One region of the Propionimicrobium sp. PCR01-08-3 genome, then DNA from elsewhere that is predicted to be linked to it. Evidence: predicted binding sites of a transcription regulator. Region 1 holds the regulator's gene; each other region holds the start of a gene.
What was found. The regulator HrcA, encoded in region 1, represses chaperone genes, less so after heat shock. The targets are predictions, from matches to a motif close to TTGGCACTCGNNNNNNNCGAGTGCCAA.
Positions count from the first base shown of each region.

Region 2: a site for HrcA is predicted at 5,224-5,250, ahead of QQ658_RS00535 (FmdB family zinc ribbon protein). Genes of this name have one in related genera too.
Region 3: a site for HrcA is predicted at 4,404-4,430, ahead of groL (chaperonin GroEL). Genes of this name have one in related genera too.

Region 1 is NZ_CP127390.1:940,550-950,089, reverse strand. It holds gene QQ658_RS04455 (purple acid phosphatase family protein) at 1-1,300, shown strand, start outside; gene QQ658_RS04450 (winged helix DNA-binding domain-containing protein) at 1,514-2,629, shown strand; gene QQ658_RS04445 (16S rRNA (uracil(1498)-N(3))-methyltransferase) at 2,710-3,465, opposite strand; gene dnaJ (molecular chaperone DnaJ) at 3,584-4,792, opposite strand; gene hrcA (heat-inducible transcriptional repressor HrcA) at 4,806-5,819, opposite strand; gene QQ658_RS04430 (inositol monophosphatase family protein) at 6,085-6,921, opposite strand; gene QQ658_RS04425 (alpha-amylase family glycosyl hydrolase) at 7,067-9,540, opposite strand, start outside.
Region 2 is NZ_CP127390.1:107,372-116,911, reverse strand. It holds one part of gene QQ658_RS00570 (IS3 family transposase) at 1-761, shown strand, start outside; gene QQ658_RS00565 (hypothetical protein) at 745-1,170, opposite strand; tRNA gene QQ658_RS00560 (tRNA-Ala) at 1,301-1,373, opposite strand; gene QQ658_RS00555 (hypothetical protein) at 1,597-2,364, opposite strand; gene QQ658_RS00550 (GNAT family N-acetyltransferase) at 2,540-3,253, opposite strand; gene QQ658_RS00545 (molybdopterin molybdotransferase MoeA) at 3,246-4,508, opposite strand; gene QQ658_RS00540 (5-formyltetrahydrofolate cyclo-ligase) at 4,526-5,194, shown strand; gene QQ658_RS00535 (FmdB family zinc ribbon protein) at 5,300-5,635, shown strand; gene QQ658_RS00530 (SAF domain-containing protein) at 5,950-6,564, shown strand; gene mscL (large conductance mechanosensitive channel protein MscL) at 6,730-7,098, shown strand; gene QQ658_RS00520 (hypothetical protein) at 7,270-8,151, opposite strand; gene QQ658_RS00515 (hypothetical protein) at 8,222-8,599, opposite strand; gene QQ658_RS00510 (NADPH-dependent FMN reductase) at 8,634-9,185, opposite strand; tRNA gene QQ658_RS00505 (tRNA-Arg) at 9,362-9,437, opposite strand.
Region 3 is NZ_CP127390.1:90,926-100,465, reverse strand. It holds gene QQ658_RS00465 (hypothetical protein) at 1-399, shown strand, start outside; gene QQ658_RS00460 (hypothetical protein) at 423-1,061, shown strand; gene QQ658_RS00455 (NUDIX hydrolase) at 1,065-1,622, opposite strand; gene QQ658_RS00450 (copper homeostasis protein CutC) at 1,789-2,493, opposite strand; gene groL (chaperonin GroEL) at 2,635-4,257, opposite strand; gene QQ658_RS00440 (hypothetical protein) at 4,495-4,917, shown strand; gene QQ658_RS00435 (DUF3263 domain-containing protein) at 4,914-5,198, opposite strand; gene manA (mannose-6-phosphate isomerase, class I) at 5,419-6,609, shown strand; gene QQ658_RS00425 (GDSL-type esterase/lipase family protein) at 6,723-7,358, shown strand; tRNA gene QQ658_RS00420 (tRNA-Thr) at 7,371-7,443, opposite strand; gene QQ658_RS00415 (hypothetical protein) at 7,602-7,853, opposite strand; gene QQ658_RS00410 (DedA family protein) at 7,950-8,843, opposite strand; gene QQ658_RS00405 (ABC transporter substrate-binding protein) at 8,868-9,540, opposite strand, start outside.

The sequences.
Region 1 (9,540 bases):
CGGCCGACTTCTGGTGACCGACCTCGAAGTATTGACCGTCACCCCTACCAGCGCTGTGATCAGCTGGGTCACCCACGCCACCAAATACGGCCTCGCCATCCCCGAGCCGATAGCTGCGGGCACCGAGGTCATGATCGGCAAGGTCGGCGGGCCCATGCAGCTGGTGCACGACGACCCGACCCCTCGCGTCTATCACGTGGTCGAGATCAGCGGGCTCGAACCGGGTTGCACCTATCGGTTCCGGGCGTCATCCGACGGGCAGCTCGCGGCTGCCGCCTTGCGTCCGACCAAGACAGCCGGCTGCTGCGAACGCACCAGGCAGTTCACCACCTTGACGCTGCCGAAGGGCCGCTATCTCAGCACAATTGCCGTGGTCAACGACATCCACATCGGGGAACATCGGCAAGGCATCGTGTTGGGCGCACTGCCCACCTCGGTGCTGCCGCACGCCGATCAGGCCGACTACCCGCGCATCATGGCCGCCGCCGCACTGGACGAGTTGACGAGCAGGCACCAGCATCCGTTGCTGATCGCCAACGGCGACATCACCTACGACAATGCCCCCGAGCAGAACATCGTCGCCCGCGAACTGCTCGACGGCTACGGCCGCCAGAATCACGACTGGGTCGCGACCAGGGGCAATCACGATCATCCACGCCGCGACGACGATCCTTTCGGGGAGTACTTCGCCGGCTATCAGCAGACTCAGACCGTGACCGAGGCCAGTGGCTTGCGGGTGCTGGCGATGGATTCGACCCGCGGCTCGGGTGGCGGCTGGATCACTCCCGACCAGTACGAGCAGATCATGACCGAGCTGATCCACGAACCGGAGCGCCCGACGCTGGCCTGCACCCATCACCCGGTGACCACCGATGCCGCCTGGTCGTCCGCCTCAGGTCCCCAGTTCATGCTGCGCGGACGCGACAGGCTGCGGCTGCAACTGATCGAGCGCCAGGCTCCCGGTGTCTTCCTGCACCTGGCCGGGCACACTCACCGGATGCGGCGCAACCGGGCCGATCTCGGCGACACCAATGCGCACTACCTGGAGAACGCGGCCTGTGCCGCCTATCCGGGCGGCTTCACCTTGGTGCACCTGTTCGAGGGCGGCTATCTGGTGAACTTCTGGCGGCTGAGCGATCCGGAAGCGCTGCGCTGGATCTACCGCAGCCGCTGGCAGTCGCTGGGTATCGGCGCCCACCTGATGCTCGGCTCGACCGCCGACCGCAATCACCGGGTCGACGTTGACCTTTCCGGTCTTATCCCCAGTGGACGACCGGTTCCCGCCGAACTGGTCTGCTGAAGCCCCCAGCGGAACTGCCGCGGCGACACTGCGCTGCGCCTCGGAAAGTACTTCGGCACTACAGCGCAGTTCTGGCTCAATCTCCAAACACACTACGACCTTGAGCTCGCCGGAGATCGTCTGGCCGAACAGATCTATGCGATCACCCCGCTGCACGCCGCATGAGCCACGCGGGGCGATCGGTATCTGACCACCGTCGGCTACCGTTGGCGCATGGTCGACCCAGAACTTGTACGGCTGCGGCTACTGGCGCAGGGCCTGGCACGTCCCGCTGCCGCCGACCCACATGAAGCCGTCGGCGCACTCGGGGCAATGCAAGGCCAGGATTTGCCCGGGGTCATTTCGTCCATCGCTTTGCGGCTCTCCCCTTTGCCCGAAGATGACCGGGTTGCCCGGGTGCTCGCCGGCTTCAACGACGGGACGATCGTGCGCGGCTATCCGATGCGCGGCACCGTCTTCGCCGTGGGCGCAGACGATCTGGCGTGGATGACCGAATTGTGCGCCGATGGCCCCCTGAGGGCCCAGACCAAGCGCCGCTCGTTTCTTGGGCTCGACCAGGCTCAGATCGACCTGGCGCGGCAAGTTCTGGAGAATTCCGCGGCAGCCACACCGACAGGCATCAGCCGATCCGACCTCTTCGCGCTGTGGGATGCCGCCGGCATGAGCTCCGCGAAGGGCCGCGGATACCACGTGCTTTCTCATCTCGTCGCTCATCGTGTCGCCTGCTACGGCCCGTGGAACGGGCAGGACAACAACGTCGTGCTCGCCGAGACCTGGCTGCCGCGCGAGTCGACCTTGGCCGAACACTTCAACGACGACCGGATGGCTGCAATCGCCGCGATGCTGCTGCGCTACCTGACCGGCCATGGCCCCGCCACCCTGCGCGATTTCTGCTGGTGGACGAAGCTTTCACTGACCGCCGTCCGCAAGGCATTTTCGTTGATCGAAGACCAAGTAGAAACCGATCCATCGCTGGACGATCCTGCCGGGGAGGCGCGCTATTTCCGCCCTGGGCTGATCGACGATGCCGCAGCGCTCGGCGCCGAACTCGACACCACCTACCTGCTCCCCGGCTTCGACGAGCTCGTGCTGGGCTATCCCGACCGGCTCGTCCTCGTGCCCGAAACGCACCACGAACTCCTTGTGCCCGGCAACAACGGCATGTTCCAAAAGTGCATCGTGCGCAAGGGCACCGTCACCGGTACCTGGAAACGTGCCGGACGCCCCGGCAAACGTGTCCTGGAGATCAACGGATTCAAGCCTCTGCCCAAGGTTGCCCAGAACGAGGCCGAGCGCGCCTTCGATCGCTTCCCCCACCCATCAAGCTGAGCAACTATCTCAATGGGTGACCCAGTTACGCATATTCGTTGGCAGCCGATGGCTGCGGCCGTGACGGAGCGAGGCGAAAGTCAGCTCCGGAGTTGCGCCAGCAGCTGCAATTGAGCCAGGCTCACTACTCCTGCGCTGGAGGTGCGCAGCACACCATCGCCGAGGCTCACCAGTTGTGCGCCTTTGGACGCGAACAGTTCCAGTTCGTCGGGGGCGATGCCGCCTTCCGGCCCTACGATGACCACCATTTCACCGCCATCGACGGGAAGCTCGACTTGGGCGAGCGGCATGGTGGCGTCCTCATGGGCGACCAGCGCGAGGTCGGCCCGCTCGACGATCTCAGCGACCTGGGCACTGGACGCGTACCGCACGTCGGGGACCAGGAACCGCCTGGACTGCTTGGTCGACGCCTTGGCTACCGACCTCCACTTGGCAAGTCCCTTCTCGGACTTATCAGGCATGCCTGCCCGGGCGTCCCACCGCACCACCGATCTGGACGCCTGCCAGGCGATGATCGTGGATGCGCCGAGTTCGGTCAGAGATTCAACGGCGATCTCCGAACGGTCGCCCTTGGCGAGTGCCTGCACCATTGTCCATCTGAATCTCGGCTCGGGTGTGGCACGGATCTCCTCGACCCGCACCCGGACGCCCTGCTTGCTGACCGAGGTCACCGGCCCGCGGATCGCGTGCCCGGCGCCATCGGCCACCAGCAGATACTCGCCGATTCTGGTCCGTTTGACCACAGCCGCGTGGCGACCCTCATCATCGGTGACCTCGATAGACTCACCGATTCGCATGTCGTCAGATAGCTCAGCGAGGTACAACGGGTCAGTCATGATTCATGCCTTCCACGTATTCGGGGCGACCGCGGGCCTCCATCAGCGGGTAGTGAACCCACTGCCTGACCGCCGATCACACTTGCCAGCACTGCTCCCAATGCCCCGCGAGGGAGACTTACTGGAAGGCGTCTTTCAACCGGTTGAAGAATCCCTTTTCTTCCGACTTGCTCAGCACCTCGGGACTTCCCTCGCCGCGCATCTGGGCGAGTTGAGCGAGCAGCTCACGCTGCTCGGCGTCGAGCTTCGTCGGGGTCTGGACGAGCATGGTCACCCCGAGATCGCCGCGCGGGTTCTCGCCGCGGCGGTTCGCCCGCAAGCTCGGCACCCCGTGGCCCTTGATCGTCAGGCGGGTACCCGATTGGGTGCCGGGCGGCACATCGAGATGCACCTTGCGGTTCTCCTCGGGGCAGTCGGGCAGCTCGGACTCCAGGGTGTCGATGTCCATCTCGGTGCCGAGAGCCGCCAGCGACATCGGCAGCCTGATGACCATCTCCAGATTGTCGCGATCGCGGCGGAAGGTGTCGTGCGGCATGACCTGAATCTCGACATACAGGTCACCTGCGGGCCCCGCACCCGGCCCGATCTCGCCCTGGCCCTGCAGGTGCACGCGGTTTCCGGTGTCGACGCCGCCGGGGATCTTCACGTTGATCGTGCGCTGCTGAGACACCCGGCCATGGCCCGAGCACTCGGGGCACGGTTCGGGAATGATGTTGCCGAAGCCTTGACAGGCCGGGCAAGGCTGCGAGGTACGGATCTCGCCGAGAATCGAGCGTTGCGAGACGATAATCTCGCCACGGCCGTGACACTGAGTGCAGGTGACCGGATCGCGTCCGTCCTTCGATCCGGAACCGTTACAGGTCTCACAGATCAGATAGGTGTTGAAGGTGACCGGCTTCGTCACCCCGAATACGGCCTCGGGCAAAGTCAACTTGGTGCGCACCAGCTGATCTTGACCGCGACTCACCCGTGACTTCGGACCACGACCGCCTGGCGCCTGGCCGAACATCGCGCCGAAGAGGTCGCCGATGTCGAACCCGCCGCCGGCGGAGCTGAACCCGGAGAATCCGCCCATGCCGGCGAACGGGTCACCGCCGGAGGCTCCGTGACTCATCGGGTCGCCGCCGCGATCGAAGGCCGCTTTCTTGTTCGGGTCGCTGAGCACCTCGTAGGCCTCGTTGACCTGCTTGAACTTCTCTTCCGCGTCCGGATCGGTGGCCACGTCGGGATGCACCTTCATGGCCATCTTGCGGTAAGCCTTTTTGATCTGGTCGGCGGATGCGTCCCGGGAGACGCCCAGTACCTGGTAGTAGTCAGGGTTGCTCATCAGTTGTTCTCGTTCATCCTTCTGCCAGGAATCGTCCGACGTAGCGGGCGACGGCCCGCACGGCCGCAATTGTTGACGGGTAATCCATTGATGTCGGTCCGACGACTCCGAGCGACGCCCAGACCTCGTCGGAACCGTATTCGCTTGCCACCAGCGATGTGCTGTGCAGCGGCACGTACGGATTCTCCTGCCCGATCCGCACGGTCACATCGCCGGAGTGGTCGCCGACCGCGTCGTCCAATAGACGCAGCAGCACGACCTGCTCTTCCAGTGCATCCAGCACCGGGCCGATGGAACGTTCATGGGACGCGCCGTAGCGCATCAGGTTCGGCATTCCTGCCACGGCCACTTCGCTTGACGGATCGTTGGCCACCATGGCGTGCAGCGCGGCTGTGATGCGTCCGAACCGTTGCTGGTCGAAGCCTTCCGTCGCCTCGATCTCGGCCAGCGCGGCATCGGCCTGCTTCGGCTTCTTGCCCGCGATCGCCGCGTTCAGTTGGTCGCGCCATGTTTCCAACTCGTCTTCGGTATGGGCGTCGACCAGCACCGAATGCTGATCGATTCGTGCGGTCGAATCGATCAGGATCACCAGTACCCGGTCAGGGCTCAAGCTGATCACCTCGACGTGCCGCACCGTCGCCGCACTGGACACCGGGTATTGCACGATCGCGACCTGGCGGGTGAGCTGCGCGAGAAGGCGCACCGTTCGATGGACGATGTCGTCCACGTCGATTGCGCCGGCCAGGAATGTCGAGATTGCTCGCCGTTCCGCACCCGAGAGCGGCTTGACGGTCGCCAACCGGTCGACGAAAAGCCGGTACCCCTTGTCGGTGGGCACGCGTCCGGCGCTGGTATGCGGCTGAGCGAGATAGCCCTCCTCTTCGAGGACGGCCATGTCATTGCGGATGGTCGCCGGCGAGACACCGAGGCTGTGCCGGTCGACAAGCGCCTTGGAGCCGACGGGCTCACGGGTCGCGACGAAGTCTGCGACGATGGCGCCGAGCACTTTCAGCTTTCGGTCGTCCATCGTTCCCTCCCTCGCGCAGAACTGGCCTCGGCCTGACCCACAGGCTACTGGCACTCAGCAATTCCGAGTGCCAATATTACCCCGGACACCGAGTAACGCCAGCCGGAGCGTCCTTGCCGTCGCCGATTCACCAGCAGCAGACCTGAACGACCTTCGAATGCGCGCACCGGGGTGGCCCGCCACATCCCTACCTGAGCCAAGACACGTCCAAAAAATCACTGAGTGCGCTCATTCTTCGTCACTCATGGAATCGCCGCCGGCGAGCTCACTTATCGGCCGGCCCCCTCCAGCGTCCGGTCACATACTTGGCCACGCCGGGATTCGGCGCACAACAGATGGCCTCGGCGTTTCTGCTCGCGGGCCCGTAGGGCTGGCCGTCGACTTGGCTGATGACCCCGCCGAGCTCCGAAAGCATCAGTAAGCCGGGCAGGTGATCCCACGGCTTCGGATTGCGGTAGACGAAGAAGTCGGCGCCCCCGGTGAGCAGTTGAGGGTAGTCGAATCCGGCGCAGAAATTCGATCCGATGGGCTCCGCGAAACCGTCGGAGGAATCGAAGCACCGCCATACCTTCTTGGTGCCTCCGGCCCTGAGAGGTTGCATGGACGCGCCGCCGTCCTCGGCACCATCTGCTGAAGGCCGCGATGGTGCGGGGGTGGCGAGCCGCTCGCCGTTGCGAGTGACACCGGAGCCCTTTTCGGCCACGAACGCGTCCCCGCTCTCGGGGTGCAGAATCCACGAGCGAGTCACCTCGGTGCGCCTGATCTCGGCGATCATCACCGCGTAGTGCGGGTTTCCTCTCACGAAGTTCCCGGTGCCGTCGACGGGATCCACGGTGTATGCGATTTCCGCCGATCCCAGGCCGCCGGGAATGTTCGGGTCGGCGAAGGTGGCTTCCTCCCCCACGATCAGGCAGCCGGGGTTGCGGGCCACGAGTTCCTTCGTGAGCAAAGCCTCGGATTCGCGATCGGCCACGGTCACAAAATCACCAGGCGACTTTTCGTCGATCTGATCGGCGTGCAATGCCCGGAATCGTGGACGAATCACCTGCTCGGCGACCTCGACCATCAGCTGGAGCACTTCCTCGGTCCGCATAACAACCATTGCGCCTATCTTCTTCGTTCCGGTCATCTTCGTTCCGGTGAGTTCGGCCATGCTTGCCCGAACTCACCGATTCACTTCTTATGCCCATCATCATGACCTCGCCGCGCCGGCGAGGCCACGATGAATCGAACCTTGATTCCTCACATCACTCGGCCAGCGATGACGCGTCCAACCGGCCACGCCTGATTGGAGTCCGAAAACCCCGATAGCCGAACACCGGCGATTGATCGTTGGCAGCCGCAAGTACGGCTATCGACCACGGCTCAACCGTATAGCTACCCTCGATGACATCGCCCTGCGACGGTGGCCAACAATTACCTTGGGATTCTGCCCACGGGGCGGTGTCGATGAGCCGATGCCATTTCAGATCGCGTCTCTGGATCTCGGTCGGATCGGGCACCTTGAACACCGCCGACGATGTGTACATGTTGATCATCACCAGATAGTCGGTGCCGCCGACGCCGGCCCCGTTGATCAATACGGTCATCTGGCGGTCGGTGAGCCCTGGTTCACCCGACAGATCGGGCCGGTAGTAGAGGTAGCTGACGTTGTCCGAATCCAGCTTTCCCGATCCCCAGGTCTTTTGCCGCAACGTGACATCGAGTGCCCTGAGCCTGGCCGTGAACCTGGCGAACCGGAACATCGGATTGACGTCGGGCTCGGAATCGCACTCACCCACGACGTCGAAATAGGAGCCGACCTCCGGATCGTTGGGATCGACCGGAATCCTGGTCGGGGCGTTGGACGCAAGCTGGGCCCAGTTGTTCCACATCCCGATGGTGTTCAGGTTCCACGGATTGTTGTTCCCGTTCTGCGTCCGGCCGTATTCGTCGCCGCTGACCACCATCGGCACCCCGCGCGCGCACATCAGGCTCACCCAGTTGTTGCGCCAGCGGGTGCGCCGCAGCGCCTGATCGCCGCCCGAATCCCAGGAATTGTTCTGCGGGGATCCCCCATCGGATGGTCCGAAGGGATACTCCTGGTTGTTGTTGGGTTCGTTGAAACTCACCAGATCCATCATGGTGAAGCCGTCGTGAGCGGTCACGAAATTGATGGACTTCTGCGGCCCGGCGTTGTCGTTAAAATGCAGCCAGTCGCCGTTGAACAGTTCGATGAAGGCCCGAGTGTTGCCGTCACCCTTCAGGTAGTGGCGCACCGCGTCGCGGAATCGGCCGTTCCATTCGCCCCAGCCAGAGGGGAAGTTACCGACCTCATACCCCCACAGATCCCATGCTTCAGCGATGACCTCGATCTCTTGTTCGTTGGCCCAGTCGACGGCTTCACGTAGCAGTGGATGAGCATTGAAAAAGCGCCTCCTGCCGCCCCAATCGTCCTTGTCGGACGCGGCGGGGAAGCGTCCGAGAACCGTCGCGAGATCGAACCTGAATCCGTCGACGCCCATGTTGTCATGCCAGTAGATGAGCGAGTTCATCACGACATCGCACATGGCGCGGGTGGAGAAGTTCGTCTGATTGGACGACCCGGTGGCTCCGTCGACGATGAATCCGTCGGCGGTCAGATCGTAATAGTGCGTGGTGGCGAACCCGCCGAAGGTCGTGAAGGCAGCCGAATCGATGTCGTTGTCCCAGTTGCCGCCCTCGGCGGTGTGGTTGAAGACGACATCAAGATAGACCTCGATGTCGTGCTCATGAAAGGCCCGCACCATTTCCTTGAACTCGCGTGACGGGCCGCCGGGCGTTTTGTCGTGGGCGTAGTCCCGGTTCGGCGCGAAGAACCCGATGGTCTGATAACCCCAGAAATTGGTGGTGCCGTTCTGGTCGCCAACCTGATCGGAATCGGTTTCGTGCACCGGCAGCAGCTCGATGGTGGTGAAACCGAGGCCCTTGAGGTAGGGCGCCAGATAGGCGGCGCCGGCATAGGTGCCGCGCAACTCGTCCGGAATGTTGTGAACGTCTTCGAACGACTCCTCGCCCGAAAGGTAGTCGCCCAGCTTCACCGCGGACGGGTGCATCGTGAGGTTCTTCAGGTGTCCCTCATAGATCGTGACGTCTTGAGCCGGACGCCTGGGCGCATCTCCGGTCGACGTGTTGTCGCAGATCACCACACCTTTGGGCGCATAGCGTCCGGAATCGACGCTGCGGCGCGGCTTGCCGTGGTAGTCACCGCCACCAGTGGCGAAAACTCCCCTATCCTGGCCCATCTCGATGATCTTTGGGCTGCGCGGAACGTGGCTGATCTCGCGGGCGTAGGGGTCGAGCAGCACCTTGTTCGGGTTGAAGTGGTTGCCCTCCTCGTCGCGATCCGACTTGAATCCGGCGAGCGTGCCCGGACGCCACGTTTCGTCCACATCCCAGTTGCGGCCCCAGACTCGGTACGCATAAAGCCTGCCCGGCTCGACGCCTACCAGCTGGCTACGCCAGATACCGTCCTCCCCCTTGACCGTGTCGAACTGGTGAGTGGCGTCGGCACCCAGCGGCTTGTCGTAGAGCTCGATGACGACTCGGGTCGCTTTCGGTGCGTAGACCGCGAACGAGGTCATCGTGTTCTGCGGGTCATAGGTGGCGCCCAACGGCCAGCCGCCCAGCTCCCACATCTCGGGGGCAAATGCGGTCACCGATTCGTCTTGGGCCGGGGGAATGTATTCGTCTTCCGCATCGG
Region 2 (9,540 bases), 830 kb from region 1:
TCGACGCCCACCGTGACGATCCCGAGTTCGGCTACCGGTTCCTCGCCGGGGAAGCGGAAGCCGCTGGTGAGTCGATGTGTGAGCGGACCGCGTGGCGGATCTGCCGGGACAATCAGTGGTGGTCGGTGTTCGGGAAGAAGCGCGGCAAGAACGGCAAGCGCCCCGGACCGCCCGTGCACGACGACCTGATCAAGCGCGACTTCACCGCCGATGACGTCAACGAGATATGGCTGACTGACATTCCCCCGCTGCGCGCTCCGCGCATGATCGCAGCGGGAGGTGCCCCCTCCGAGCACTGGACCGACGAGGGGAAGCTCTACCTCTGCGCGATCAAGGACGTGTTCTCCGGCCGGATCGTCGGCTACTCCATCAGCGACCGGATGAAGGCCCGCCTCGCGGTGAACGCCCTGAACAACGCGGTCACGCGTCGTGATGCGGCTGGTTGCATCGTGCATTCGGACCGAGGATCCCAGTTTCGAGCGCGGAGCTTTGTGCACGCCCTGAACCGCCATCACCTCATCGGATCGATGGGCAAAGTCGGTGCTGCCGGGGACAACGCCGCGATGGAGTCCTTCTTCGCCCTGCTCCAGAAGAACGTCCTGGACCGCAAGCGCTGTCGAACTCGAGAAGATCTCCGGATCGCGATCATCACCTGGATCGAGCGGACCTACCATCGACGCCGCCGGCAGGCCCGCCTGGGCCGATTGACCCCCATCGAATACGAGACCATCATGAACCCGACCGTCAGCCTGGCGGCCTAACCCCAGCTGACACCTGATCGCGCATCAGTCCCGGATGCTGCACCACGAGTTCGACCGGCTCATGGCCGCCGAAACCGCAGAACTCGAACGGCTCACCGCGAACCGCGACCGGCTCGAAGGCGAGCAAGACCGGCTCATGCAAGCCCACTACGCCGACGCCATCCCGCTGAGCGTCCTCAAACGCGAGCAGGACCGCATCACGGGCGAGCTCGACAAGGTGACCCGGCGCATCGACGCCCACTATGGTGACTACGCCGACGCCCGCGCACACCTCGACGACGCGCTCGGGCTCCTCGCGAACTGCGCCGACATCTACGCCCGCTGCGACGACACGAACCGGCGGCTCTGCAACCGGGCCTTCTTCACCAAGGTCTTCATCGACGAGGACAACGAGCTGCGCGTCGAGCACAACCGGCCCTTCGAAATGCTGCTCGACCCCCAGGTCAACGCCAACGCGCTGACCTGGGCCGCAGATGCCGACAAGGCTCGAACCTCTACCAACATTGACGTTGGCAAGGGTTCGAGCCTTGTGCGTGGAGTGGAGCATAGGGGATTCGAACCCCTGACCTTCTCATTGCGAACGAGACGCGCTACCAACTGCGCCAATGCCCCATGTCCGTTTTCGCGGTACCCGATGATGGTACACGAACCATCCGTTCCACCCCAAAACTCTGTCGTCGAGGATGGCAAGACCTCCGCCACGAGGGCGCGCATTCGTCCTGCGGCGAATTTCAGACGCTCGCCCGCGGCGATCTCAAAGCCCAGGGATCAACGTGACCGTTGACAGCAACGCTCCCATCGCTCGGGGTAAACCCGCGGCGCCGGAGCCGCCGAGCTACTCGCCGACGGCGCGCGGCAACTCGTCTTGCGCGCTCGAATCGTCCGACTGCGCAACCGGACGCTCCGCGGTAACGGGCATGCCCAATTCGCTGGACGACACCGGGGCGGACAGGTCGATCGTCCGGACAGAACGCGGCAGCAACGGCTTCGACACATATGTGGTGGGGGTCACCGGAATCGGGTCCCACAATGATCCGAGGTTATCGGCGAGCGGGCCGTCCAGATCGATCGACCGCTCGGTCTCGGTCGTGTGCTCGTCTTCATGACTCATCGCGGAGCCTCCGATGACGACGGTCATCTCTTCGTTGCCGAATTCGAGTTCCTCGCGTTCGGCCGCGAGCATGCGGTCGATGGTCACCACGCTGATCCGGCTCAGGACGATCCACCCGATCAGCAGACCAATCGGCAGCGCCGTCCACCAATGCGAGATCGGCAATACGAACGGCAGCGCCACACCTACCGCAACCATCACGAGATGCACGAGCAATCCAACCTTGCGGCGGCGCATCGAGGTATGCGAAATGGCATGCAGATCACGCCTGGCGGCACGCCGGGTGCACGGGGTCGAAACCGGCGCGCCCGAATCACTCAGAAAATCTGCATCCGCCTCGCCACTACGGCGAATAACCCGCATCGAGTCCGCGAACTCATCAATCGTGCGCTCATCTATCCGGCCCTGCTGATCATGCTGGCCCAAGTATTGCGGCACAAGAATGATCAGCCACACGACAACGATTGCCCCGAAGATCACTCCTGTCATCACGCGACCAAAACTAGGGCCCACCGCTCGCACCGTCACCAAGGCGCGCCGCGGATACCGAACTTAGGCCCCGGAGGATTGTCGCTGCGCGCCGCTTCCCGGGTCGTGCGCCTGACTGGCCTGTTGCTGGCAAACCGGGTGAAGAACGGAGCGCACGAGCGCAGCCTCCGTCAGTTTCTCAGGACGCCAGGCCCGGCACCTCGCCCTTCGCCAGCAAACGGTTCAGCAGACCGCCGGGCACCTCACCGCGATTCAGCGAGAACACCCGGTGGTCACGCCATTCGCCATTGATGTGCAGATAAGCCGGACGCATTCCCTCGTCACGGAAGCCGAGTTTCTCAGCCACCCGCAGGCTGGGCGCGTTCTCCGGACGAATGCAGATCTCGATGCGATGCAGCCGCATCACCTGCCAGCAATAGTCACAGGCCAACGCCACCGCCGCCGGCATCAGTCCCTGACCGGCATGACCGCGATCGATCCAGTATCCGATGACTCCCGATCTGGCCGACCCGGTGAGAATATTCGAAACCGTGACCTGACCGATCACCTCGGTGTGCTCGGTGCGCTTCGGGCAACTGGGCCAATCTCGATCGATCGCCAACGCCCACGGCAGCATCCCACCGCTCTTCGCCTGCTTGTTCGTCTTCCGTAGCCACGCCTGATACGGCAGCGGATGGCCCGTTCCATCGGGAGGCAGCGTCGCATCCCACTCGTGCGTCCACGAATAATTGGACGACCGCAGCTGATCCCACGCGGCTTCATCGCGCTTGCCGAGCGGACGCAAGACCACTGCGCCCGCCCGGACGGCGACCGGCCACCGGTGACTCGCCGGCAGCACGACACCCGTCGGCCAGCCCGCGAGCGGCCGTTCAGGCGAATCGGCTTCAGTCATCAAGCAGCCAGCATCCCACCCGCTCACCGAGGGAGATCACCGGCCCCGTCTCATCGAGCACCACAAGCGCATCCGCACTGACCAGGTCGGTCAATCGCGGATAATCCGGGCTGCCGAGCGGTACCACGACCTTCTCGCCCTCCTGGGTGCGCACCGTGCCCAGCCTGACCGACACGGTTCCCTCGCGTCCACGCAGCTCGCCGCCCGCAATGCATCTGGTGACCGGCTGGTTCACCACGGGGGCTCCCATCAGTTTGCGGATCAGCGGGCGCACGAAGAACTGGTATTCGACATAGGACGCGACCGGATCGTCCGGTAGCAGAATCAACGGGATCTCGTCTTCGCCGACCAGCGCCAGGCCGATGCGTCCGCCCGGCTCGAGAGCCACATCGGCGACGTCCATCAAACCCATGGCCGCCACCACCCGGGTCAGCTGGCCGGCATCATCCAGATCGCCTGAGACCAGCACGATATCGGCGCGAATCAGTTGGTCACTGATCAGATCTTGCAGCTCACGATCGGTGCCACTGGCATTGCTGACCCGCCACACCTGCACGCCATCGGATTTCAGGGCGGACGCAAGCAGCGGCGACTCCACGTCGGTGTGGCCTTCTTCCTCGGCCACGCTCAGCACCACGACCCTCGGACGCGGACGCGCCAGCACCCGGTCGACGCCGGCGAGTGCGAGCAACGCGCTATTCCGGGCGTCCAGCCGTTCGCCCGAACGCATGATCGGCACCCCGGCGCGAGCCTCGGAGCCGCTCCACCGCACATGCTCCCCCAACTTCACCGGATGCGTGACGGTCAACGCCTGATCATCGAGCTCGGCGTCCCGGTCGGCGATCACGGCGTCCATGCCCTCGGGTAGCGGCTGGCCTTGGCGTACCCGCACTGCCGATCCGGGCTTGCGGGCCTTGTCGCCGGCGCGTACCTGCAGCCGGACCTCACCGGCGCCGGCACCCGCGAGATCGTCGGCGCGCACCGCATATCCGGCAACCGCCACGAGGTCATCGTCCGGCAGATTGTTGTCGGTGATGATGTCCTCACACACGGCGGTGCCCCACGCATCCAGCAGGTACATGCCGAAGGCGGGCAGCGGCGTCACCAACGAAAGCAGATACTCTTTCTCGTCGGCGACACTGCGGCGACCATCCGCATCAGCGGCAGGAGGTTCGGGCAAAGTCGGTTCTGGAGCAGTCTCCTCGGGTTCGGTGACGACCTCGACAGGTTCGCTGCGACGTTTGAACAAGCGCATGGCCCTACGATAGGTGAATGATTCAGCAACCACGCGCAGCCGTGCCCACGCGTGGACTGATCCGTGCCGAGATTCGTGCCCGCCGAACCTCACGATCGCTTGCCGAGCAGCATGCGGACGATCAGTTGCGCGACGCTCGGGTCTTGGCGTTGGTGTCCGAACTGTTGGATGGCCACGCCTCTTCGGGCGCGGCGACGTTGGCCTGTTACCTCTCCAGGCCCGGCGAGCCCGGGACGCTGGATCTGGTCGGCGAACTGGCCGAACACTACCGGCTCCTCGTCCCCAAATTGAGCGTCGACAAGAACGGACGTAGACGCCCCGCGCCCGACTGGGCACTCTTCGAGGGAACCGATCAATTGGTTCCCGGAGTCTTCGGGATTCCCGACCCGGCGGGACTTGGGCTGGGCGGTGCCGCACTCCGGCAGGCCGACGTGGTGATCGCAGCGGCGCTTTGTGCGGGTGTTGACGGCAGCCGACTGGGCACCGGAGGCGGATGGTTCGACCGTGCCTTGCTGCACCGGCGTGCCGACGCTCCGGTGATCGTGCTTCTCAACGAGGACGAGGTTCGCCAGGCTCCCCAGGAGCCACACGATCAACCGGTCCACTGGCTCGTCACTCCCCATCGGACGATCAAGACCACCTGCGCCGATCAGCCTGGGCAACTGACCGCAACGACCGGCTCCTGATAACGCGGCGGCCGGCAGAAGCGTTATGATTGGCAGTCGGAAGGCCCGAGTGCTACTCACCGGCAGCGGGTGCTTCCCCAAAGACAACGTCGAAAGCTGAGCCAGATGCCCACTTACCAGTACCGCTGCCAGGCCTGTCACAACGACCTCGAGGCCTTTCAGAAGTTCACTGACGACCCGCTGACCATCTGCCCCGAGTGCGGCGGATCACTGCGCAAGGTCTTCAATGCGGTCGGTATCGTGTTCAAGGGCTCCGGATTCTACGCAACCGATTCCCGCAAGGCCTCGAGCGCTGCTGCCCCGGCATCCGGTCACTCGGTCGTCACCGACACCAGCGATTCGAAGGGCACGGCCTCGTCGTCCGATTCCTCCGGCAGCGCTGCTTCGGCCGGCTCGTCGGACTCGAGCAGCTCGCCGGCCAAAGAATCCGCCGCCGCCTGACCGGGTTACAGCAAGAGCGCCGGGCGCCGACAACACAACAGCCCGCCGGCACATTCACTCTCGATTGCAAGACGAGGGCAGGCTGCCCGAGCGCACGTTCGCGCCCGCAATACCTGCAGACTCTGCCAGGTTGCGATCTACTGTGAGCGAGACCGTTCAGCAGGCGTGTCCTACCTGTCCAAGTCGTTCGCACCCTGAACGATTGAAGGCAGGAGCACCCCCCAAATCTCGACCCGTCATCTCGGGAACCGCGGGTTATCCACAACGCGCAGGAAATTTGAACGATTTGCTGCCCGTTTAACAATCATGGGTGCGTGAATCCAGCATCAGCCTTCAACCGACTGGCCCGGTTCTTGAGATGGCATCGGCGTGGTCTCGGCATCGCGGCGGCCATGGTCTGTCTCTTCGCGATCTTGTCGGTGCTCACACCGGCCAAACCCGAATCGACGCCGGTGCTGGTGGCCTCTCATGCCTTGACCGCCGGCAGCACCCTGACCGCCGCCGACATCACCACGATCGAGATGCCCATCGAGTTGATGCCTGCCGAAGCGCTGAGCGACCCGGACGAAGTGGTCGGACGCGTGCTTACCGCAACGCTCACGCAGGGAAGCGTGCTGACCGGTGCCGCCGTTCTCAGTAGCCGCGATATGACCGAGGCGGACGAGCGGTTGGTGCCGTTCCGGGTCCCGGACGCAGCCACGGTCGCACTGCTGCACGTCGGCGACCGTATCTCGGTTGTCGGTTCCAGTTCTGACGGTGGCGTCATCGATATTGCGACCGATGTGCGGATCGCGGCACTGCCTACCACCGAGAGCGGAAGCCTGGGCGGCGAGTCCGGCGCCTTGGTGGTCGTCGCCGCGGACGCCGAGACTGCGGCACAACTGGCTGCGGCGTCCAACCAGATGAGAATGGGGATCGTCATGCAATGACAGGGCAGTGTCAATGACAGGACACCATCTCGATCCGCTGTAGGCGAAGTGCAAACCGCTGAGATATCCGCTGGAGCCCAACGGCGTTTGCCTATAGTCAGTCGGGTCGGCGACCACTAGGGACGCCGTTGCCGGTGTTATCTGCCCCCGATCCGAGAGGTACCCATGCGAGGCTTCAAAGACTTCATCATGCGCGGCAATCTCATTGAACTCGCGGTCGCCTTCATCATGGGCGCGGCGTTCAACAGCGTTGTCGAAGCGTTCACCAATATCGTGTTGAGCCTCATCTCCATGGTGCTCGGCGGCCCGCCGAACTTCGACGACTGGATGCCGGGAGGCGTGCCGGTCGGGCCGTTCTTGACCCAGTTGGTCGGTTTCGTCCTGGTGGCGGCCGTCGTGTACTTCGCCCTGGTGCTGCCGGTCAACAAGCTGCGTGAGCGCATGGACGCCGACAAGGAACCCGAAGCCGACGCGGCCACGGAGACCGAATTGCTCGTGGAGATCCGCGACCTGCTGGCCGAAAAGAAGAACTGAGCTATCTCGAAAGAAGCGCTGCTCGACGCGCCAGTTCTTCAGCGCGACTAAATCGCGCATGGACTGTGGACTGCCGGTAACTGATCGTCTGCCACATCAACACGCTTGTTCGAGCAGTTTCGGCATGACGTCAGTGTGGACGCTGCACTTCGGCCCAAAATTGCCGCGCGCTCAGAGAGCGACCTGGTAATAGTCCTCGGGCCCGACGGCAAGAAGCACCAGGCCGGTCGTGAGCATTTCCTCGATCGCGTAGTACGAGACCGTTTGCGGGTCGTAGCCGCTCTCGTCCAACGCTTGTTGGATGGCTGCGGCGAGATCTGCCCCACGGATCTCGGTCGGGTCGAACGCCTCCTGGGTTTGGCCGTCGACGGTTTGCTGACCATGACCATCACATACGTAGTTACGGAGGCCGTCGCCTGCTGCGGGCTGCATCGCCCGGATATAACCGGGCAGGCATGAGGTGCCGTCCGCCAATACCCATGGATTGCCGTCGGCACGCAAGGTCTGCCCTCGCGGAGATGCGGGGCCGGGCAGGCTGAGCTGATAGACAATGCCGTTCGGCAGGATGGCCGCCACCTCGGCCAGCGCCCGGTCGAGGTCCTCGCCATCGGTCAGGTCGAGATCTACGGGTTGCGGTTCGGATCCGTTGATCGACGACGCAGCGATAGTGCCATCGCACACCGAATCGGCGATCACATCTCCGGTCACGGAGACGAATGCCTCGACCTGTGCGTTCGTGTTGCAGGTCGTCTGCAGCGAATTCAGCTGATCCGCCAGAGCCTCGAAATCGATCGCATCGGCACGGCTGGCTCCGGTGATCGACGGCTGATCGACCTGTTCACCGGCGCCGTCATGCGTCCACCAGACTTCGGTGCCATCCGTACGTAACCCGACCTTGACCGATTCCGCCTCAGGGGTGATGACCAGCCGGGTGAGCACCTGCTGCCCCGCCTGGTCGAGGATGTCCTCGACATCGGCCTGCAGCGAATCAGTTCCCTGAGCTCCACTCGTGCACCCGGCGAGCAACGTCAGCGCCGCTCCAACGCCCACCACCTTCATGACTGTGCAGCGATGCCTTTGCCACAACGAGTTGTCGCTTCGTAGCTGCAGGTATCTCACCTGGTCACCCCACATTTCCGTGGTGCGGAGGACGCTCATTGAGCAGTGCCCGATCATGCGGGCTGAGCGGCATGGACGCGTCTCGCAGCCGTACCTCAGCCCCCACCCCGAGGTGTTCGGCCACCAGCCTGCTCGCGGCCAGCAATTGTGCGGCCCCGATACCGCCTCGTTCGGCCGCAGAAACCATGAACGGCCACGGGCGGTCAGCTGCCAGCGCGTCTCGGCGCACAGCCGCGACCTTCTCGCGTCCCCATCCGGCGGCCATCAGAGCGACAGTAATCTCGGCCGGATCATCGAGTTCAGCCCCGGCCTCACCAAAGGCGAAGACATCGTGGTCGGTCAATGATCGAGCGACCATTCGCCCCAACTGTGCCCCGCTCATAGCTGCAATTTACCCTGGTCCTGCTCGCCTCCGGCTAGCGAGCAGCCCTCCTGGCCGCGTCAAGCAGCTGATCGAGCAGTGCCTTCAGGTCGATTTCACGCTGTGGACGCGGCGTCGGCGTCCCGTCGTCCGCGAACTCGGTGAAATTCGACAGCGAGACCTGTGCCCGCACGTCGACCATGGAGAAGTTCACGACGACCTGGCGCCACTGTTCGGCGGCACGGATGCCCTCCACCGAACCGTAAGAGACGAACCCTACGGGCTTGCCCGTCCACTCGGGACCGAGCGTGTCGACGGCGTTTTTGAATGCGCCCGGCAGCCCATGGTTGTACTCGGGCGTCACAAAGATATAGGCATCGCAGGCATCGATCGCCGCGCTCCAACGCCGCACGTTCTCCGAGCCGTACTGCTTGTTCGCGACCGACGGCAGCGTGCGCGAAGTCAGCAGCGGCACATCGAACTCCTTCAGATCGATGAGTTCGAATTCGGCTTCGCGGCGCTCGGATGCCCGCTCCAGCACCCACTTGCCAACCCCGAGACCTCTGCGCCCCTCGCGGATTGATCCAACGATGATTCCGACCTTCATAAACAACCTCCTGTTGCTGTCAACATCTCCATTCAACCGCGGGCCACCGACAACCCGCATAGATAATGGACAGTTGACCAGATCGGCACCCGCTTCGCGGCTTACGATGCCGCATCAGATAGCGACGGTCCGCACGACGGAGCAGTTACGCCTTTTGGCGCGAATAGATCACACGATGGCGGCCCCAGCAGGATTCGAACCTGCGACACATGGTTTAGGAAACCACTGCTCTATCCCCTGAGCTATGAGGCCAAGCTGAGCCAATCCCGCTCAGATCTGCCGCCCGATCCACGGGCCCACGACTATCGCGTGGTCCATCAATGGATCCTGGGTAAGCCTAGACCCACCCGCCGCA
Region 3 (9,540 bases), 850 kb from region 1:
CCCTATGCGGCAGGCCCCTCGCCTTATCCGGCAAACCCCTATGCAACCGGTTCATATTCGTCCTATTACCAGGGCGGATACAACGGCCGGCAGCAATCGCGACCCAATTCCCAAGCGCTGAGTTGGGTCATCGGATTGCTCATCACAGGCATGCTGTGGGGCTGGCTCGCGCCGTTCGCGATCATCTGTTCCGGCGTCATCGCAGCGATCAAGAAAGTGCCCGGACGCATACTGGTCACCATCTGCGGTTCGCTGACCTTGGTCGTCAGCCTTTTCTGGTATCTCGGCTATTTCTATGAGGATCAGCTGCAGAACATTGCCCGATTGTTGTGCCTGATTTGCCTGGCAGGCATAGCGATCATGTCGCGCAACCAGAGATCTCGGCGCCCCCGGTACTGACGATGAGTTCGGACGCATCAGCAATGCCGTTTCGGGACGCCGATCCGCGGCTCGACCCGTTTCCCGGCGGGCTGGCTCCGGCAAGTGCCGAGCCGCTCAGCGATGCCGAGATCACCCGCGCCCTGGAGGCGATCGGCTCCGACGAGCTGACCGTGTTGGGCAGGTTGGTCTGGGGTCCGCCGATCGGATCGGTATCGGATGCCCGCCGCGATGTGACGCTGCGCGACGCATCGTCACCGATCGATCGGCTGCTTGCACTGGGACTCTTGCGTCCGGTCAACAACGACATCGTGATCCTGCCCCGCGAGGTCGCACTGGTATTGAGAGGCGATCGCTTCTTCGGATCCGGCAGCCGCCAGGACGCCGACTCGGGCTCCGGCTCCCCGGGTGCGGTCGGCATACAACCTGGAACCGCAGGCAACGATTGGCGTCCGGTCTTGGCCGAGGCAAGCCGGGACGACCTGTGGGTGCGGTTGGCGTTCGCCGAAGAAGACGGGACGCTGACCCGGGCGGTCGTCCGGGTGCTCTATGTGGCGCACGGATCGGCCTATCTGGTGCGGCGAGCCGGGGCCCGGCTGAATATCCCGACCCACCGGATCGTGGCAGCCGAGAAGCTGGCACCGGTCGTCATCAACGATCCTCCGTTGGAGGGCGAGCATTAGCGCTCAGCGATGCCCGAGACTCACGGGAACCGTCGACTCCTCGACATCGCCAAAGTCGATGAGCTCGTCACCGGGTTCGGCCCGCATGAGGCGGGCGATCTCGACCGGCCAGACGGTCTTGCCAGTCAACTCGTCGAGGGTGAACCAGCCGAATCCCGCTGCCATCGTCACCTTCTCGTCCTCGGTGAACCCGGCCGTATCGGGCTCGAAACGGGCCGGTAGGTCGAGGACGAAGAAGTCCTCTCGCTGCTGCAAGATGTGGTCCGAATAGCCGTGATGAACCACCCGGCGGGCGATCGGGCCGGTCAGATCGCCCGGGTCGACGACCAGGCCGGTCTCCTCGGCCAGCTCGCGGGCCGCGCCTTCGGCGAAGGTCTCTCCGGCGTCCAGACCACCGCCGGGCGTCACCCACCACTGAGTGCCGGGCATCCCCGGATCGGTATCGGAGCCGAGCAGCACGCGTCCCTCGGCACGCACCACCACCCTGGCGGCCTGGCGGGTGCGCACCCGTCGCTCACGCGGCGGGACGGCAACCATCGGCCTGCGATCTGGATCGTTCATGGTGCCAAGGTTAGATCGCTCAGCTGGCGCAGCCGCACATATCGAGTTCACTTTGGCCTCGTACAGGTGCCGAAGTGAACTCGATAACTGGCTGGCCTCTCGGATTTCGGTGGTCGACAGGTCTGCGCGTTACGTCTCCTGTTCAGTACGGTTGTGCGCCAGGAGATCAGCCCGCCCGGCGCATGCCTTCGGCATCCAACAGGATCCGCCAGCCGCGCACCAGCGAGGTGTCGACGTCGGCCGCGAACGATCCACCCGGACGCACCTGTGAGCCGACCTGGAAAGCCACGATTCCGGCCCTGGACAGCCAGGCGACGTGTTCGGGCACCAGTCCTCCGCCCGCCATGATCAGCTCGGCGATCTTTGGGTCGGATCTCGCTCGCGCGATCAGATCGTCCAGGCCCTGCTCCAGGCCGCGGCCGGAGCCCGCGGTCAGCACCTGATCGAGTCCGCGCATCGTCTCCAGCTGCGTCCACGCGTCGTCCATGTCGAGGCAGCGGTCGATGGCGTGATCGAAGGTCCACGGCCAGTAGCCGTCGTCGGTGAGCGTCCGGACGATTTCGATGTCGACCTGCGAATAGCCGTCCAAGAAGCCGAGGACGAAACCCTCCGCGCCATCGGTGAGATATGTCTCGATCAGGCCGCGCAGTCTGGTGATCTCACCACCGTCCGAGCGGTAGCCGTCGCGCAGCCGCAACAACGGGCGGATCGGAATCGTGCACGCTTCGCGCGCCCGTCTGAATGCTGCCGGCTCGGGAGAGCGTCCCTGCCCGGTGAGCTCGCCGACCATCATCAATCTGTCGGCGCCGCCTTCTTCGGCGCGCCGCGCATCCTCAGCAGTCACCACGACCACCTCAAGAAGCCCCGACATGACACCATGATGCTGGGTCAGCCCACATTTGGACGCGCGACACCCCAGACGCAAAAAGAATGGGACGGCTCGTTCGAGTCGTCCCATTCTTTATCAGGCAGTCGGGTGAGACCGCCCAGGCTGGTTACCGAACCGGGTGGATCAGTACATTCCGCCCATCTCGTCGCCTGCGCCGGCGGGCATCGCCGGAGCCTTCTCGGGCTTGTCGGCGATAACGGCCTCGGTGGTCAGGAAGAGACCGGCGATCGACGCGGCATTGGCCAGAGCCGAGCGGGTGACCTTGGTCGGATCCAGGATGCCGGCCTTGACCATGTGCACGTACTCGCCGTTCGCGGCGTCCAGGCCCTCGCCCGCCGGAAGGTTCCTGACCTTCTCAGCGATAACGCCACCCTCCAGGCCGGCGTTGACGGCGATCTGCTTCAGCGGCGCCTCCGCGGCGCTCACCACGATCTGCGCACCAATCTGCTCGTCGGCCGACAGACCCTCGAGCGCGGCGTTCTTGGCAGCCTGAATCAGGGCAACGCCACCACCGGGCAGCACGCCTTCTTCAACAGCAGCCTTCGCGTTGCGGACGGCGTCCTCGATGCGGTGCTTGCGCTCCTTCATCTCGACCTCGGTGGCAGCGCCGACCTTGATCACGGCAACGCCGCCGACCAGCTTGGCCAGCCGCTCCTGCAGCTTCTCGCGGTCGTAGTCGGAATCGGAGTTCTCGATCTCGGTGCGGATCTGCTTGATCCGGCCCTGAATCTGATCCTTGTCGCCGGCACCTTCGACGATCGTGGTGTCGTCCTTGGTGATGGTGACTAGGCGGGCGCGGCCGAGCATGTCGAGTTCGGCATGGTCGAGCGACAGGCCAACGGTCTCGGAAATGACCTGGCCACCGGTCAGCACCGCGATGTCGGCGAGGATGGCCTTGCGGCGATCGCCGAATCCGGGAGCCTTGACGGCGACCGACTTGAAGGTGCCGCGCAGCTTGTTGACGATCAGGCCGGCCAGGGCCTCGCCGTCGACGTCCTCAGCGATGACCAGCAGCGGACGACCGGACTGCTGCACCTTCTCCAGCACCGGCAGCAGATCCTTCAGCGAAGAGACCTTGCCGTCGACGATCAGGATGTAGGGATCCTCGAGGGATGCCTCCATGCGCTCGGTGTCGGTGACGAAGTAGCCCGAAATGTAGCCCTTGTCGAAGTTCATGCCCTCGGTGAGCTCAAGCTCCATGCCGAAGGTGTTGGACTCGTCGACGGTGATGACGCCTTCCTTGCCGACCTTGTCCATCGCCTCGGCGATGATCTCGCCGACGGTGGAGTCACCGGCCGAGATGGAGGCAGTCTGAGCGATCTGCTCCTTGGTCTCGACCTCGGTCGACATGGCGGCCAGCTGCTCGGTGACTGCGGCAACGGCCTTGTCGATGCCGCGCTTCAGCTCGATCGGGTTGGCGCCGGCGGTCACATTGCGCAGGCCTTCGTGCACCATCGCCTGGGCGAGCACGGTAGCGGTCGTGGTGCCGTCGCCGGCAACGTCGTCCGTCTTCTTGGCGACCTCTTTGACCAGCTCAGCGCCGATCTTCTCGAAGGGATCGGACAGTTCGATCTCCTTGGCGATGGATACGCCATCGTTGGTGATCGTCGGGGCGCCCCACGACTTCTCCAGGACGACGTTGCGTCCCTTCGGGCCCAGGGTCACCTTGACGGCATCGGCCAGGGTGTTCATACCCTTCTCGAGACCCTTGCGGGCCTCCGAGTCGAATTCAATGAGTTTTGCCATGGTTCTGTGGAAAATCCTTTGGCATCAGGGGCCATGCCCCGTTTGGTTGTCTTGTGGTCGCAACGATTCGTGGCTGCCGATGCCCGCGACGGACGACCTTGCCTTGGATCAAGGCTTCGGTCTCACCCGCACCACTACTCGAAGCAGTGGCACTCTCTTGGTTCGAGTGCCAGTTTCATTTTTAGCACTCGGCACCTGCGAGTGCAAACAGTTCAGGGGGCAATCTAATCTGGGCCCATGACGACCCTCACGCCTGCCCAGCGATTGCGGGCGGTTCTCAATTGGGTGAATCTGTCGACTCCGCTGGGTTTTGCCGTGGCGCACACCGGGGGCGCTCGTCCGCATCGCGGGCCGGGCGGGCTGTGGATAGCCGAGGGCTATCGGCTCGGGTTTCCCAAGGCCGGCGCGTTCACCATCGGAAATGTCATCACCATTCCGCGCGCTACCCTGCGGTCGTTGACAACGCGAAATCCTCGGATCCTTGAGCACGAGGCGGCCCATTCCACCCAGTGGACGCTATGCCTGGGACTCCCATTCCTGCCGCTTTACGGGCTCGCCGTCACTTGGTCGAAATGGCGGACCGGGACCACGTACGCGTCCAATATCTTCGAAGTGAGCGCCGGTCTGGCCAGGGGTGGGTACCGGCGGATTCAGGTTTAACGGCTATTCAACCGGGACGCCGAACGATTGCGCTGCCGCTGCTCACGAAGCCTGCGAAGCCGTTTGACCAACAGCGGGTCGTATTCGAGGGCGGCCGGACGATCGATCAGCGAATTGATGATCTGGTAGTAACGGGCGGCCGACAAATTGAACCGCTCCCGGATCTCGGTCTCCTTCGGAGCCTTCGCCTGCCACCAGCTTTTTTCGAAGTCGAGAATCGCGGCCTCACGCTCAGTCAACGGCTGAGCGTCCGATTGGAGGTTACGCAGTGCTTCAGCCATGGGGCGATTCTAGCCCGCGAATCACAGCTGTGTAATTCTCACAGCCGTCGTTGATACAAACGATACCGATCAGGTCGCGCCGACATAGCGGTGCGACGCCGGGCCCGCGGCACAGCAGGTAGTATTTCTGCTTGCTTGGTCAGGCACGCGCGATCGCCGGGATATTCCTCATCTCGCCGGCCGCAGCCTGAGGCGGAAAGTGTCTACACGAGGAGGTCGGATGCATCCGCTGACCGGAAGCATCAAGCGCTACGACTGGGGATCGCACGATGCGATACCTGCGATCTTGGGGATCGAGGACGATGGGCGCCCACTTGCCGAATACTGGCTGGGTGCGCACCCGTCCGGTCCGGCACGGATCGATGACGGCGTGCCGCTCGATGATGCCATCAGCCAGAACCCGGCCATGGCAGGCGACTCGACGCGCCTCGAGTTCGAGGGCCGGCTGCCCTATTTGATGAAGCTGTTGTCGGCCGGACGCCCGCTGAGTTTGCAGGCGCACCCCAACCGGATCGACGCCCAGGCAGGATTCGCCCGGGAGAACGCCGAAGAGATTCCGTTGGACGCTCCGGAGCGCACTTTCAAAGACCCCTGGGACAAACCGGAACTGTTGATCGCGCTGACCGAATTTGACGCGCTCGCCGGATTCCGCGCGCCGGAGGCCAGCGCCGAACTCTTCGCCGGCCTGGGTATTTGCAACGACTCCCAGAAGGTATTCACGCCGCTGCTCAGCAGAGGCGGACGCGCAGGCCTGGCCGAAGTGTTCATGAACTGTCTGGTGACCGACGATGAACGAACCGCCGCCGTGACCGATGTCGTAGCGGCAGCCATCAACCATGTGGACGACGAGGGCGAGTTGGGCGACTTCGCCCGTACTGCGGTCACCTTGGATGAGCATTTCCCCGGCGATCCGAGTCTGCTGGCGGCGCTGCTGTTGACCCGGCACCATCTCAAACCAGGCGAGGCGCTCTACCTGCAACCAGGTCGGCTGCATTCCTATCTGCACGGCACCGGCGTCGAGGTGATGGGCAACTCCGACAATGTGCTGCGGGGCGGCCTCACCTCCAAGCACATCGATCCGTCGGCACTGGCCCAGGTGGTGAACTTCACCACCATCCCGATCGTCCCGATGCTTGCCGAGCAGGAACTTCCCGGTTTGTGGCGTTACCCGACCGATGAACGGTCCTTCGCCTGCTGGCGCCTGGAGCTCATCCCCGGCCGGATGATCGAACTGCCGGGTGAGCTTTCGGGCCGGATCCTGCTGGCCACTCGCGGCGAGATCGGGGTCTCCCAAGGGCAGGACGACCTCGTCCTCGTCCAGGGGCAGGCCGCCTTCCTGGAGGCCGGCCGCCAGGTGCAGATCAGCGGAGACGGCCAAGGCTTCCTGACCGCGACCGGAATGGACGCCTAGCTTGATGGCCGTGGCACCGACCAGGAAGGCAAGCAGACCTGGGTCAGCGGGGCGGCGACTACCGGCTGAGCACCGTCTTCACGCGATAACGACTCGAAAGGCGAGGCACGACTGTGAGTAGCAGGCTCCGTGTGCTGTGTTTTGGCGACTCCAACACCTGGGGGTACATCCCGATCACGGGCGGCCGCTATCCCGATCAGATCAGATGGACGGGACGCCTGGCAGGCAATCCGGATTTCGACATCATCGAAGAGGGATTGAATGGCCGGACGACCGCCTTCGTGGACCATCTGGAACCATTTCGGTGCGGTCTGGATTATGTCGTGCCGTGCCTCCTGTCGCATTTTCCGCTGGATGTCGTCATCGTCATGCTGGGAACCAACGACACCAAACGCAGATACAACGTCTCCGCACCCGAGATCGCCAGGGGCCTCGAAGAAGTCATCATCCGCGTGCAGGAGTTCTGCAGGAGAAAAGACCAGTATCCGGAGTTTGTCATCATCTCGCCCGCCCGCATCGCGATCACCGAAGACGTGGACTTCGACCAGGCCTCGGTTGCCAAGGTTCTCGGCCTGGAGGCCGAATATCGGGCGCTCGCTGAACAATACGGCTGCCGCTACCTCAAAGCGTCCGATTACGTAACGGATATCGGCCAAGACGGGGTTCATCTCACCGAGACGGGCCACAAGAACTTGGCCGACGCAATCGAGCAGCTGCTGCTCGACCTGAAATCCCAAGCCAACAAGTGATTCGATAAGCGGAGCCCCCAGAGGGAGTCGAACCCTCGACCTTCCGCTTACAAGGCGGGCGCTCTGGCCACTGAGCTATGGAGGCATGCACCAGATGAAAAGAAAATAGTGCTTGACCATTCTGCCCGCTCGGGCGTCCAAGGCGAAATCCTGGCACGTGCTTTGGCTCGCGACGAAGATGCCGACTCGAAGCCCACGAGATCGCGCGCGGGAGGTCGACCTTCCGCTTACAAGGCGAGCGTTCTAGTTGTGTCCGAGACCCTGACCACGATCGGACGAAATCAAATGTCCGTTACGGGTGAAGAGAAGCGACAGGCCGACTCCGAGGACTACTGTCGCCGCGCAGGCGAGCCAGCCACCGGCGCTGGTCGTTGCTTGCGCTGCAAGCGTGGCGAATACGAGCGGAAGACCAACAACGAGGGCGATGAGTCTGAGCACGTTCGTCACCGGACGCCGCCTCAGCGTCCGGGAGCGCGCGCTCTGCGGGGTTCTCATAAAGAGAACTCTAAGCTATTTCTCAGCTCACTTTGCGCTACTGACCTGGCGTTTCGGGGAAGTTGCGGGAAAACCCTGAGAGAAATTCAGGCCAGCTCAGCCGCGCTGCTCTTGCTTCTTGGAGCTGCGCCAGAAGCTCAACCCGACGACGACCACCACCAGCGCCACTGCCACGTAGTTCGCGAACTTCGCGTAGAACTCGAGCAGCTTGACCGCGGGCTCCCCCACGAAGAACCCGAAGAAGAAATAGCCCACCAGCCACGTCAGACAGGACGCGAAGTCGAGCGCCAGAAACTTCTTCAGACTCATCCCCTGCGCCCCGGCGAGGACGAAAATCACCGCGGTCAGCGGCAGCGGAATAGGCACGTAGGCCACGAACATGCCGACCCAGCCGAGCTTGTTCGCCCAACGCTCCGCCCTGGCATAGTTTCGGGCGGCACGCTTCGACTGCCCCGCCCAGATCTCGATCATGCCGCGGCCCCACAGCTTGCCGGCCCACCAATACGTCCAATCGAGCTTGATCGACATCAACGTGCCAAGCAGGATCGGCCAGACATACGGCAGGTCATCGCCGACTCGGATCACCGAGCCGAGCAGCGTCGTTCCCGAGCGTGAGCCCATCAGCCCGACCAGCCACGGCAACCGCTCGGGAGCGCCGAGCAGCCATGCCCTGACCGGCAGCATCGCGAGACTGAAGACGCCCAAGAATCCGATCCACGCCAGACACGCGATATCGCTGCGAGTTGGCTTGCGCTTCCAGGGCATGCCGGGGTCGTCCCACCACTCGCGTTCTTGGTCACCCTTGTCGGAGTCTCGATCGCCGGCCTGCTGATCATCAGGGTCAGCCTCGACATCGGGATGGCTCGCTTCGGCCCGACGGGGTGCTGAGTTCAGGTCATCGGCAACCGAGTCGCTCTGACCCGGACGCGAGTCGTCTGGCCCGTCAACGGGTTCACCACGGGTGCCATCTTCCGGACGATCATCAGCCACCCAGTGAGCCTACCTTCAGCCGAATCAAGCCAGCGTGCTCAACCGGCTGGGCCCGAAACTGACCGACCCGTCGACCACCTGAACGGCCAGCGCCTTACCGGTCGGGCTGCACGCCCGGGAGTTGAGCGCCACGTCGTCGACGTAGATGGTGACCAGGTCGTCGTCCAGCACCAGTTGCAGGTTATGTTCGGTGCCCGGCGAGAAGTCGAACGGACGCTCCAAACCCCGGTTGTCATTGCGGTGCCAGGGATAGTTGGGGCGCCTGGCGAAAACGATCCGCCGCTCGCCGGCCAACAGCTGGAACTCGTATCCATCGCCGGTGGCGGGATCGTCCAAGAACCGCAACGCCACCGAACGAGTGCCCTCGCCAACCGTGAACGTCGTGCTGAACAGTGCTTGAGCAGGAAGTTCTTCGGCCAGGTAGCGTTCGGCCAAGCCGTCGCCACGCGCCAGCTCGAAGCCCGGCGTCTCGATCACCGTGGAGGCAGAGAGCGCCTCACGGACGCCACCCGGAATCCGCACCCCGAGCGATCCGTCGGCGCGCTGGAAGACCTCGTGCACGACCAGGGTGCCGCCCCACTGCCACGGCTGCTGATCGTCATTGAAGTTGGCGGACGACCAGCTGAGCGCCGCGGGCCACATGCCCACGCGTCCGGCTTGCACCATGGACGCGAAGTCGTCATTGAGAGAATCGGCC